Regions from separate parts of the Brevibacillus brevis NBRC 100599 genome, predicted to be linked through region 3. Evidence: riboswitches for the same ligand, from Rfam matches in the RefSeq annotation. Region 3 holds a riboswitch; each other region holds the start of a gene.
The links. Region 3 has a riboswitch for S-adenosylmethionine ahead of metH (methionine synthase). Riboswitches for the same ligand answer to the same signal wherever they lie in the genome.
Positions count from the first base shown of each region.

Region 1: another riboswitch for S-adenosylmethionine. It lies ahead of BBR47_RS28435 (MetQ/NlpA family ABC transporter substrate-binding protein); the one in region 3 lies ahead of metH (methionine synthase).
Region 2: another riboswitch for S-adenosylmethionine. It lies ahead of BBR47_RS19415 (aminotransferase class I/II-fold pyridoxal phosphate-dependent enzyme); the one in region 3 lies ahead of metH (methionine synthase).

Region 1 is NC_012491.1:6,014,054-6,018,236, forward strand. Features, by position in the region: gene BBR47_RS28420 (nucleoside hydrolase) at 1-185, opposite strand, end outside; gene BBR47_RS28425 (ABC transporter substrate-binding protein) at 291-1,364, opposite strand; gene BBR47_RS28430 (hypothetical protein) at 1,562-1,918, opposite strand; SAM riboswitch class I at 2,139-2,240, shown strand; gene BBR47_RS28435 (MetQ/NlpA family ABC transporter substrate-binding protein) at 2,343-3,173, shown strand; gene BBR47_RS28440 (methionine ABC transporter ATP-binding protein) at 3,216-4,183, shown strand, end outside.
Region 2 is NC_012491.1:4,059,293-4,063,475, forward strand. Features, by position in the region: gene BBR47_RS19410 (trans-sulfuration enzyme family protein) at 1-1,060, opposite strand, end outside; gene BBR47_RS19415 (aminotransferase class I/II-fold pyridoxal phosphate-dependent enzyme) at 1,057-2,220, opposite strand; SAM riboswitch class I at 2,315-2,434, opposite strand; gene BBR47_RS19420 (pyridoxamine 5'-phosphate oxidase family protein) at 2,509-2,967, opposite strand; gene BBR47_RS19425 (DUF5665 domain-containing protein) at 3,136-3,447, shown strand; gene BBR47_RS19430 (hypothetical protein) at 3,457-4,183, opposite strand, start outside.
Region 3 is NC_012491.1:2,296,406-2,300,588, forward strand. Features, by position in the region: gene BBR47_RS11320 (YcdB/YcdC domain-containing protein) at 1-1,089, shown strand, start outside; gene BBR47_RS30290 (YjcZ family sporulation protein) at 1,155-1,262, opposite strand; SAM riboswitch class I at 1,476-1,577, shown strand; gene metH (methionine synthase) at 1,699-4,183, shown strand, end outside.

The DNA.
Region 1 (4,183 bases), 2.6 Mb from region 3:
GGGATTTGCTCGCCGACTTGCAGGAAATCAAGAATTTTGCACGTGTTTTCCGTGGCTTTTCGCAGCGACACGTTGCCATTCACCGTAGTAATACCAACTAGATCGAATTGCCCGCTTTTCACAGCGAGAATAATGCCAAGCGCATCGTCAATGCCCGTATCGACGTCAAGAATGATCTTTTTCACAAGTGGTCCTCCTCACTTTCATATAAATTCCTATACGTTGAAAACGAGGGTATATCCGAATTGTCTATACCCTCGCCCATTGTTTTTCTATCGTTCGTTATTGCGTTATTGCGTGATTTCACGATTCCAACGGTCAATCCATGCTTTGGAGTGCTCGTTTACGAATTTCATGTCCAGCATTTTCAGCTTGCTTACGGTTTCTTCCCCGTACGTTACACCTTTTGCTTCTTCTTCTGTCAGTTGAACGGTCTTGTTTACAGGGGAATCGATTTTCGCTTTTGCTGTTTTCTCCTGAACTTCTTTGCTCAGTTGATAGTTGATGAAGTCTTCTGCGAGTGCTTTGTTTTTCGAGCCTTTTACGATGTTAACCGTATTCATAACCGCATATCCACCGCTTGCAGGTTGTACGAAAACAGCTTCTGGAACAGCAGCTTTGATGTCTTTGAAGTACATTTCCATGATTGGTCCTACGCCGATTTCTTCTTGTCCAAACATGTTCACGTATTCGGAGGTCTTATCGTAGAACTTCACGACATTTTTGTTGACTTCTTTCATTTTCGCGAAGGCTTGATCCTCGTTAAATTCCTTGCTGCCCGCAACCGCAGAAGCACTGTCGAGAACCATCGGGCCAGTTGTGGACGTAATGCTTGGCAGTGTCAGCTTGCCTGTCAGCTCTGGATTCCACAGATCTTTCCAATCCTTGATCTCAGTTTTTACGAGCTTTGGATTGTAGGCAATCCCGAATTGGCCAATCGTGTAAGCTGGACCGTACTCCTCGCCCAGTGGTGCTTTGGCGATGTCGTAGATTTGATCCAGGTTCGGGATGCGGCTGCGGTCGATTTTTTCAAATGCGCCACTCTCAATCCCTTGCTGTGCATAGTAGTCAGAGAGGTAGATCAAGTCTACATCGGAGCTTCCTTGGCGGACCTTGTTCAGACGCTCTGCGTTGTTCCCGATTTCCAGCACGATTTTTACGTTATGTTCTTTTTCAAACGGCTCATATACTTCTTTCCGGAAAAAGTCTTCGGAGAAGCCCCATGTGGAGATGACCAGCTTTTGTGGCTCGCCCTTGGCTTCGCCGCCAGCTCCCCCCGCTTTTGGTTGATCATTGCTGCCACAGCCAGCGAGTGCCAGTGACATCATAGAAAAAGACAGGATTCCAGCAAGTAATTTCTTCATCGTAATTCTCCTCCAGTTGGGTTCATTTGATGACAAAATATGGTGATACAATAAAAAGAAAAGTACCCTTGATTAGAACGTATCATTCTAAACAAGAGCACTTTTCTTCGTAAACAAAGAGAAGTGACACCCGTTTTTACGCAAAGTCTACGGTCTCCCCTTAAGATAGATCAAAAGAGAAAATCCGAACGATTGCGTCAGGTATTCAGTTCTGATTCAGCTAAAATAACATTCGTGATCGCCCACTGCGTAGGCGCATCGTAGTCCCTGAGCACGGCTTCCAACGGCAACCCCATCTCTTCTTCCAGTCGTTCTCTCAGTCTCTTCTTATAAAGAAGGGACATGCGAAAATCGACTTCGAGCTTGAGGGCCGGTGCTTCTCCTTCCAACGCTTGTGAGCGCGGAGAGCGGCGATGCTTAGCTTGGAACGTAATCATCTGATTTTCAATCGTGACTCGGAGCAAAGTCGTTCCAAATCCGAACAACTCTTTTGCTATCTCATTATAGATGGCAGACAGCTTTTTTCTAGTTTCATTGGAGTCCACGAGAGTCATGTCATCACCTGCGATAGCTGGCATCGGGTTCATTCGCTCTCATTATACATATGATTTTTTCATTCTTCAATAGAATATTCGTATTTAGATCAATTTCACATTTTTCCACCAAGTCATTCGTTTGCAAAAACTGTTGACACCGAAAAAATCAGTCGTTATAATCCAACTATCCAAATAAGAATTAACAACAATGTTTGGAATGATAATTTCATAGCACATTCTCTTATGAAGAGAGGTTGAGGGACTGGCCCTATGACACCTCGGCAACCTATCGCAAACGATACGGTGCCAAATCCAGCGGAATTATTCCGACAGATAAGAGAGGTATTGTTGCAGTGTGGTTACATACTTGCAGTTTTCGCCTCTTCTGTCGGAAGAGGCTTTTTTCTTTTCCATCTTACATCCAGAGAAAAGGGGTATTTTCATGAAAAAAACTGGTCTACTGCTCACTACACTACTGCTCGCTGCATCGCTCGTAACGGCTTGCGGGGGTAAACAAGAAGCTGCGCCTGCTAACGGCGGTACTGCTGCTGAACAAACCTCACTCAAAGTGGGTGTCACTGGCGGCCCACACGAAGAAATTCTCAACAAAGTAAAAGAAGTCGCCAAAGGCAAAGGGCTCGACGTCGAAGTCATCGTTTTCAACGATTACGTACAGCCAAACCAAGCTCTCGATAAAGGAAATCTCGATGTGAACAGCTTCCAAACCATCCCGTTCTTGGCGAAGTTCAATCAAGATCACAAGACAAAGATCGTCGAGGTCGGAAAAACCGTGACGTACCCGATGGGCCTGTACTCCACCAAGCATAAAAAAGTCGAGGACATCCCAGCAGGCGGCGTTGTCGGCATTCAAAATGATCCGACCAACCGAGCACGCGCCTTGCTGCTCTATCAGGCAGCTGGCTTAATTAAGCTCAAGGATGGCGTGGGTGACAACGCAACACCACTGGACATCGTGGAAAATCCGAAAAATTTGCAATTCAAAGAGCTGGAGGCTGCTTTCCTGGCACGCTCGCTGAGCAACGTAGAGGTTGCTTCGATTAACACGAACTTCGCGATGGAAGCTGGCTACTCCCCGAAAAAAGACGCGATCTTCGCTGAGACGGCTGACTCTCCATACGTAAACATCTTGGCAGTCAACGAAACCAACAAAGACAACCCAGCCGTCAAAAAGCTGGTGGACATCTACCGCTCGGAAGAAGTGAAAAAATTCATCGACGAACGCTTTGAAGGAGCTGTACTGCCGTCCTGGTAAGATCGACGCCAGGAACATCAAGAACAACAAGGAGAACTCGTTATGATACAGCTAACCGATATTCATAAGTCGTATCAAGTAGGAAACAAGCAGGTAGAAGCATTGAAGGGCGTATCCCTGCAGGTGGAAAAAGGGCAAATCTACGGGGTGATCGGCTTTAGCGGAGCGGGGAAAAGTACCCTGCTCCGTACCATCAACCTGTTGGAGAAGCCGACCAGCGGTTCTGTGATCGTCAATGGCCAGAACATGCTGACCCTCAAGGAAAAAGAGCTGCGGCAAGCTCGCAAAAAGATCGGGATTATTTTTCAACACTTCAACCTGCTCTCTTCCTATAATGTCTTTGACAATGTGGCGGAAATCTTGCGGATGAATCGCGTCCCCAAAGATGTCATAAAGCGCAAGGTAGAAGACCTTCTCGGCTTGGTTGGCTTGTCTGATAAAGCAAACGCTTATCCTTCTCAACTATCCGGTGGACAAAAGCAACGGGTGGGCATCGCTCGTGCACTTGCGACCGATCCGGAAATTCTGCTCTGTGACGAAGCGACTTCCGCTCTCGATCCGCAAACAACCGAATCCATTCTGGAGCTATTGCTCGACATCAATCGAAAGTTCAACCTGACCATCGTGCTGATTACCCATGAAATGCAGGTCATTAAGAAAATCTGCGACCAAGTAGCCATCATGGAAAACGGCGTCGTCATCGAGCAAGGCTCTGTTCTGGATGTGTTCAGCAATCCGCAAGAGCAAACGACCCGTAATTTTATCAAAACGGTTTTTGATGATCAGGTACCACAGGAGATTTTGTCCAAGATAAAAGAATCCGGACCCGTTTCCAAAATTGTTCGCGTTGCTTTTCGCGGAGATGCCGCTCTCGATCCTGTTCTTGGCACCTTGTCCGCACGCTTTCCGATTAGCACCAATCTGTTATACGGCTCAATTACGACCATTAAGGGAACGGCGCTCGGCATTTTGCTTTTGCACATTTCTGGTGAAGACCAGCCCATTCAAGA
Region 2 (4,183 bases), 1.8 Mb from region 3:
CATCTGTGATTCCCCTTGCAGCTCTTTCTTCAGCGGGCATCGCTGCATGTGACATCGTAGCTGGATACGAGAGAATCGTTTCGACTGCCCCGAGGCTGACTGCCACAATCGGCAATTTTACGCGATCAAACAGCGCTTTTGCACGCTCACGACTCCCTACATCAAAGGAAAGAACAGCCCCATGACCGGTCGCTTGTTGTGTTTGAATCAGGTGACTGGGGTGATCGGCCAGTCCCGTATAGTAAACGCGACTTACTTGTGGATGCGAAGACAACCACTCAGCCAAGCCCGCGGCTGTCTTCGTGCTCACATCCAGTCGGGCTTTCAATGTTTTGAGCCCACGCATCACGAGCCAGCAGTCCTGCACACCCAAAATCGCTCCCATGCCATTCTGGATAAAGTAGAGCTGCTCCCCTAACCCAGCTTCTCTGGTCACAGCCAGACCAGCCACGACGTCGCTATGCCCTCCGATAAACTTTGTTGCACTATGAATGACCACATCTGCGCCAAGTTCCAATGGACGCTGGTAATACGGGGTAAGGAACGTATTATCGACGATGACGAGCAAGCCGTGCTCTTTCGCGATACGAGAAACCGCTGCAATATCTGTGACCTTTAAGGTGGGATTGGAGGGGGTCTCCAGGTAAACCCCTTTCGTTGCCGGTGTAATGGCCGCACGAACGGCTTCTGTCTCTGTTGCATCCACGAACGTTACAGAGATGCCCATTCTCGACAATACCTTGGTCAAAAACCGAAACGTGCCACCGTATACATCTTCCGCCACTACAACATGATCTCCGGCTGAAAACAGCATGAACACGCTGGAAATGGCAGCCATGCCAGATGAGAACGCGAAACCGCGTGCGCCTCCCTCCAGAGACGCAATGGCTTCTTCCAAAGCCTGCCTGGTCGGATTTCCTGATCTGGCATAATCAAATGCACCTGGCTGATCGATATCAGCCTGATGAAACGTAGAAGCTTGATAAATCGGAACCGACGACGCACCTGTGAACGGGTCAATGCAAGTGGAACCGTGGAGGATCTTGGTGGCAAAATTCATCGTACACTCCCCCCTACGACCAAACTAGCATTCAAGGCCTGAAACAAATCGGCTACGACATCATCTGGATGCTCGATGCCAACCGACAGCCGCAACAATCGATAACAAACACCGACATGCTCTCTGACTTCTTGCGGGATATCCGCGTGAGTCTGCGTCGCCGGATACGTACACAATGACTCAACACCACCCAGGCTTTCAGCAAAGGACACGATTTGCAGATTTTGCAGGAACAATCCCACCTGCTCCACATCGCGTACGCGGAACGAAACCATCCCACTATGCCCTGTCGCTTGATTCACCTGGATCTCATGTCCCGGATGCTCTGGCAGACCCGGATAAAATACCTCCGCTACTGCCGGATGCTCACGCAGCTTTTCCGCTACAATCAAGGCATTGGATTGATGGCGCTCCATCCGCAATGCCAATGTTTTCATCCCGCGAATGAGAAGCCAGCAATCTTGAGGTCCGAGTACAGCACCGATTGAATTGTGCAAAAACCGGATTTTTTCCGACAACTCTTCTCCTTTTGTTACGATGAGTCCAGCCAACACATCGTTGTGTCCTGCCAAATACTTGGTCGCACTATGTAAGACGATATCTGCACCAAGCTCTAGTGGGCGTTGACAATACGGGGTTAAGAATGTGTTGTCTACAATCGTCAGGAGACTGTGCTGCTTCGCCAATTGTGCTACTGCTCGAATATCGGTAATCTGCATGAGCGGATTGGTTGGTGTCTCGACGAAAATAGCCTTTGTGTCTGGGCAAATCGCATTTTTCAGTGCAACAATGTCACGCAAATCCACGTACGAAAACGTCAGACCGTAACGAGAGAGCACTTGCTCGAACAATCGATAGGTTCCCCCGTACAGATCGAGCGAAACAATCAGATGATCTCCTTGGGAAAACAAACCCATGACGGTATGAACAGCAGCCATTCCCGAGGCGCAAGCGAATCCTGCATCTCCTGATTCCGCTATAGCGATGGTCTCCTCCAAAATGGTACGAGTAGGATTAGCTGTGCGCGTATAATCATATCCAGTGCTCTGGCCCAAGGCAGGATGACGATAAGCCGTTGCATAGTAAACAGGAAAGCTCACCGCCCCTGTTTTTTCGTCTTTGCCTACTCCCGCCTGAATCAACTTTGTTTCCAATTTCATGTCTGTTTCTCTCCCTCCAATAGTGTACGAGGGCATCAAAAAAGCCCTCTTTCCTCTGAAAGAAGGCTTTGTTTACGTCACCGTAAGCAAATCCTTCTCATCTTTCAGAGTTTGATAACTCTGCAGGAATTAGCACCATTATCTCCCTGTTAAAATACAGGTGATTGGTTGCCGGGCATCATCGGGCCAGTCCCTCCGCCGCTCTGGATAAGAAGATTGCTATTCAATTCGATTGACCCTAATACTAATGGATCGGCAGGATTCTTGTCAACAATTTATTTCCACCCGTTAATTTGCATCTTTCAGGGCGGTCATCACTTGATTGTCCAGCTTCGCTGCTGCGTTTTTGTCATACGTCTTTTCATATTGTGGTTCTGCGGAAATACGGGAACCGTAAAACATAATATCACGAACAGCCTCAATTTTGATCTCTACCATGGCCAGCTTGAGCGGAACACCTTCCAGGCGGTCTGTTTTAACGACAGCACGACCATTAATGGCGAAAGACGAGCCGGCACCGATCAAATGCAGGACAACCTGCGGTTCCTTCGCAATATTAGCCAAAATACGTGAGCGATTATCCACGGCAAAACGAATCGTATCGGCGCTGACAGCAAACGTCCAGGACAAGGAACTGAGCGATGGTGCTCCTGACTCATGGTCTACTGTGCCCAAGGTAACAAAACGCTCTTTTTGCAAGAGCTTGAATAAATCTTCGGAAAGAGTTTGGGAAACAGTTTCAGCCATTTCAAAGCCTCCTATCAAACGTTTAGTACGTTCATTTTACCCTTCGTATTGCTGATAGGCAAACGTTTCCTCTCCACCTTGATTCTGGTTGTCTTTTTCCCTAGACTGGTAGGTAACAATACCGAATGATGGAAGGGGTTGAACAGCTTGTCGCCTACAGATCGCCTCATGCAGCAAATTGACCAAGTACTTGAAGAGCTTCAGGAAGTTCGGAAGGTAAATGAGCGGATGCACAAAATTGCGATGTTCTTAGAAGATATCCGACTAGCAGATGTGATCCAAAATTACACAGCCCCGCGCAAGCTGCTCTGGATCAATTTCCTCGCAGGTCTTGCCCGGGGTCTGGGATTGACGATTGGTACTGCTATCGTTTTGGCTTTCCTCGGCTCCCTCTTGACGCAATTTCTTTCGATCCCCATTTTGGGGGATTACATCAGACAATTGGTGGAGTACGTCGAGACTTACAAGCAACGGCCTTAATGATAGAGACTAGTCTCTGTCCTCGTCATGATCGTCATCATCGTGATCTTCATTCCATTCCTTACCGTGCTTTTTCCAATAGCCATACGCATTGCCGTTGGGATGCTTATCTTTCTGCTTCCCTTTTTCTTTTTTCTTTTTGTCATCATGATCGTCTTCATCGCCGTCTGTTGGCTTCACAGGCTCGACAATGACCTTTGTGCTGAGTGCAACGTCAGCTTTCTTAATCAGCTTATCGTCTTCATACAATGCGAATTGAATCGATTTGGCACTAAAGGAATGATTCTTGTAAGACAACGTCAAAGAGAACTCGCCTTTGTCATTCGGTTTAATCTCTTTTTTCTTCCCGTCAGGAGCGATCACAACCAGCTTAGCATCGTCCTTTTTGTTCCAGCCGCTTACTGTCCCCTTCACCTGGATGGACTTGGCGGCAGGATTGTTTACAGCAGTCGCCTTGATGACATATGCGGTCGCCTGATCCTTGTCAGGAGCGTTAACGATTTCTACCTGAACAGATTCGGAATCAACCTTCTTGCCATCCTCGTAAACCTCGATCAAGGCTTTTTGATCTTTTGCGGCTTGTACATCCTTTACTGAAACCGTAAAGCTGCCTACGCCATCCCACAGCTTCTTCACGTTTGCGTCTTTTTTCACGCCATTATAGGTGACAGTTACTTTGTCTGCCCCCTGCTTGACAATTCCTTTTACTTTTAATTCCTTTTTCTTCGCATCCAAT
Region 3 (4,183 bases):
GTGTTGTCTGATGAAATTAGCATAATAACAACTGACTCTGGCCACGTCCAATCTTTCAGGATGGAGCCCGAAACATTTGAGCCGTCGCAGTACCCGGATGTATCGACTGCTGTGTCAGAAGAGGTAGCCATCAAAGAGCTGAGCGAGAATATGAAGCTTCGATACGTGCAGAATCCGAGAATACGGCAAGAATCAAAACAAGGGGATATGTGGCAGCCCATTCTGGAGTACACGCCAGCTGTTTCCTTCATGCAAAGAGGACGTGAAGATGGTACGGAGTGGTATATCGACGCAACCAATGGCAAGATGGTGTATGGAACGGGAGATAACGGGCTTGCTTATGATCAGTTGAATACGAAGGAAGCACATCCGATCGAATCTCCAAAGGAATACGTCAAGGTTCGCTCCAAGGATGAGGCAAAAGCGTTGCTGCAAGCGGAATTCGGCATACAAGTGGATGACTCGACCTATAGAGAGAGTAACCGTGACGGACGCAAGGAATACGTCTGGAATGATAAAAATGACAAGTATATCGGCGTAGAAGTTCTCGCAGAAACAGGCAGTGTCGTCGGGCTGGGATCACCGCGATCCGATACAGCAGTGACAGTCAAACGCGAGCAAGCGGAAGAGGCTGCACTTGCTTTTCTGCCTAAATACGTTGATCCAGGCATAAAAGAAGTGCAATTGGCGCAAGTCATACAGCCAGGCGAAGCGAATCCTGTGTCATCGGGCGAATGGGAATTCAGATATCTCATGAGCAAGGATGGCATTCCAGTACAGGATCGCGGGCAAAAAGCGGCTTATTCAGTAACAGTCGATCCATCTTCTGGCAAAGTGACAAAGTTTGAAAACTACAGAGAGACGCACGAGTTGGTGGAGCTTCCAGCATCCGACGAGATCGTCTCGAAAGACAAGGCTGTTGAGGCGTATTTACGCGTCATGCCTTTGAAGCTGGTCTATTTGATGAAAGATGTGGATGGGCAAAAATTAGCTCAACCAAAGCTGGCGTATGTGCCGTGGAGCGACGAAAAGCTAGCGGGCAAATATATTACTCTGGATGCCGTGACAGGCAAGATCATCACCAAATAACAAGAAAAAAAGGCTATCCCGCAGCCATTCCTGATGGCCTTTGGGATAGCCTTTTTTACACTTATCTAACACTCGTCACAGGAACACCCGATAATAACCAACAGGATAAACAGCACGAGCACGATTGCGAAGCAGTCACCGAAGAATCCGTTACCGCAGAAAGATGTACTCATCTTTGTTTCCCCTCCTTTCCGTTATACTCCAGTCTATACACGAATGCCGATATTGGACTGGGCGGATGCCCAGCTTAGGCAAAAATGGGCGCGTAAGAGGAGAGGCACCGTAAAAAATAGACAATTCACAATTGACGGGGAGACAAAGGGGGTGTTAAGATACTTGCAAACATTCAAGACATTTCGCAAACTAACTAAATGACAAGTGTACGACTCTTATCCAGAGAGGCAGAGGGACTGGCCTGATGAAGCCTCGGCAACCGGTAAAAATCCGGTGCCAATTCCAGCAAAGCTACGTGCTTTGAAAGATAAGAGGATGTCTCAGGCGTTTTCTTATCTGCTGACAAATCCTCTTCTTTCAAAGAAGAGGATTTTTTTATTTTATTTACCCAATTATGGAGAATAAGCCGATGCAAGGGAGAAAAGGGGCACGTCAATGAAACCAACTTTTCGCGAACAGCTTTCCCGGAAAATTCTGATTCTGGACGGTGCAATGGGCACCATGCTTCAACAGGCGAACCTGACCGCTGATGATTTCGGCGGTGAAGCCTATGATGGCTGTAATGAACTCCTGAACCTGACCAGACCAGATGTGATCCGTTCGATTCACGAGAAATATTTAGAGGCGGGCGCAGACATTGTCGAGACAAATACGTTTGGTGCTGCTTCCATTGTTTTGGCTGAGTACGATGTGGCAGAGAAGGACCTTGAAATCAATATAGCGGCAGCACGCTTGGCCAGAGAAGCGGTGGATGCCTATTCCACGGAGGAATGGCCGCGTTTTGTAGCAGGTGCAATGGGACCTACGACCAAAACCCTTTCGTTGACAGGTGGTGTCACTTTCGAAGAACTGGTCGAGGCGTATTATCGTCAGGCAAAAGGTCTGATTCTCGGTGGCTCCGATGTGCTTCTTTTGGAAACTTCGCAAGATACGTTGAACGTCAAGGCTGGCGGAATCGGGATTCGCAAAGCTTTTGAAGAGCTTGGACAGGAGATCCCGGTGATGCTGTCAGGTACGATTGAGCCGATGGGCACGACGCTGGCGGGTCAAAACATCGAGGCGTTTTACATCTCCTTGGAGCATATAAAGCCTGTCTCTATCGGTCTGAACTGTGCGACAGGACCCGAGTTCATGCGCGATCACCTGCGGACACTATCAGGAATTGCCCAATGTGCGGTCAGCTGTTATCCGAATGCAGGCTTGCCAGACGAGAATGGCCATTACCATGAAACACCACAGGGACTTGCTTCGAAAATGCGAGCATTCGCTGAACAGGGCTGGATAAACGTCGCTGGCGGCTGCTGTGGAACAACGCCTGACCATATTCAAGCGATGGCAGAGACCTTGAAAGACTGCAAGCCACGGAGTACAGCTGTAGAACCGCTGAGCGCGGTCTCCGGGATCGAGGTCGTTTACGTCGAAGATGACAATCGTCCCTTGCTAGTTGGGGAGAGAACCAATGTCATCGGTTCCAAAAAATTTCGTGAAATGATTGCAGCCGGACACTATGAAGAAGCATCTGATATTGCCCGAGCCCAAGTAAAACGTGGCGCACACGTCATCGATATATGCTTGGCTGACCCCGACCGTGATGAATATGAAGATATGGAAAAATTCCTACAGTTCATCGTGAAAAAAGTAAAAGCGCCCCTCATGATCGACTCGACAGATGCCAAGGTCATGGAGCTGGGACTTCGCTATTCGCAAGGAAAGGCGATTCTCAACTCGATCAACTTGGAAGACGGGTTGGAGCGATTCGAGGAAGTCGTCCCACTTATTCACAAGTTCGGTGCCTCCGTTGTCGTTGGAACGATTGAGGAAGCGGGTATGGCGATCACTCGCGAAAAGAAGCTGGAGGTCGCGCAGCGCTCGTACGACATTCTTGTCAACCAGTACGGAATAAAGCCACAGGATATTATTTTCGATCCACTCGTCTTTCCAGTAGGGACAGGGGATGAACAATACATCGGCTCTGCAAAGGAAACCGTAGAAGGCATTCGTTTGATCAAACAAGCAATGCCTGCTTGCAAGACGATCCTGGGTGTCAGTAACGTTTCCTTCGGCTTGCCTCCTGCTGGGCGGGAAGTGCTGAACGCGGTCTTCTTGTACCACACCACTCTCGCAGGGCTTGATTACGCCATCGTCAACACGGAGAAGCTGGAGCGCTACGCTTCGATTCCGGAAGACGAGAGAAAGCTGGCAGAAGCCCTTCTATTCGAGACAAATGATGAGACATTGGCGGCTTTCACAGAATTTTATCGCCAAAAGAAAAAGGAAGTCAGTGTGGAAGTCTCCTCGTTAACGCTCGAAGAACGCTTGGCCCGTTATGTAGTCGAAGGCTCCAAGGATGGTCTGGTGGAAGACCTGAAGCTGGCTCTGGATAAATACGCACCGCTCGAGATCATCAACGGTCCGTTGATGACGGGGATGGAAGAGGTCGGTCGCCTATTCAACGGCAACCAGCTGATCGTGGCAGAAGTATTGCAGAGCGCGGAAGTCATGAAGGCTTCTGTATCATTTTTAGAGCCGTTCATGGAAAAAAGCGATGCCGCTGCCAAGGGGAAAATCTTGTTGGCGACAGTCAAGGGTGATGTACACGACATCGGGAAAAACCTCGTGGAAATTATTTTGTCAAACAACGGCTACAATGTCGTGAACCTAGGAATCAAGGTACCACCAGAGCAACTGATTGCTGCATGCAGAGAAGAAAAGCCGGATGCCATCGGTCTGTCTGGACTCTTGGTAAAATCCGCGCAGCAAATGGTCATTACTGCACAAGACCTGCGTGATGCAGGCATTGATATCCCGATGATGGTTGGCGGTGCGGCGTTAACGCGCAAGTTCACATCGAATCGGATCGCACCGGAATACCGTGGAATTGTTTTATACGCAAAAGACGCCATGGATGGTCTGGACCTCG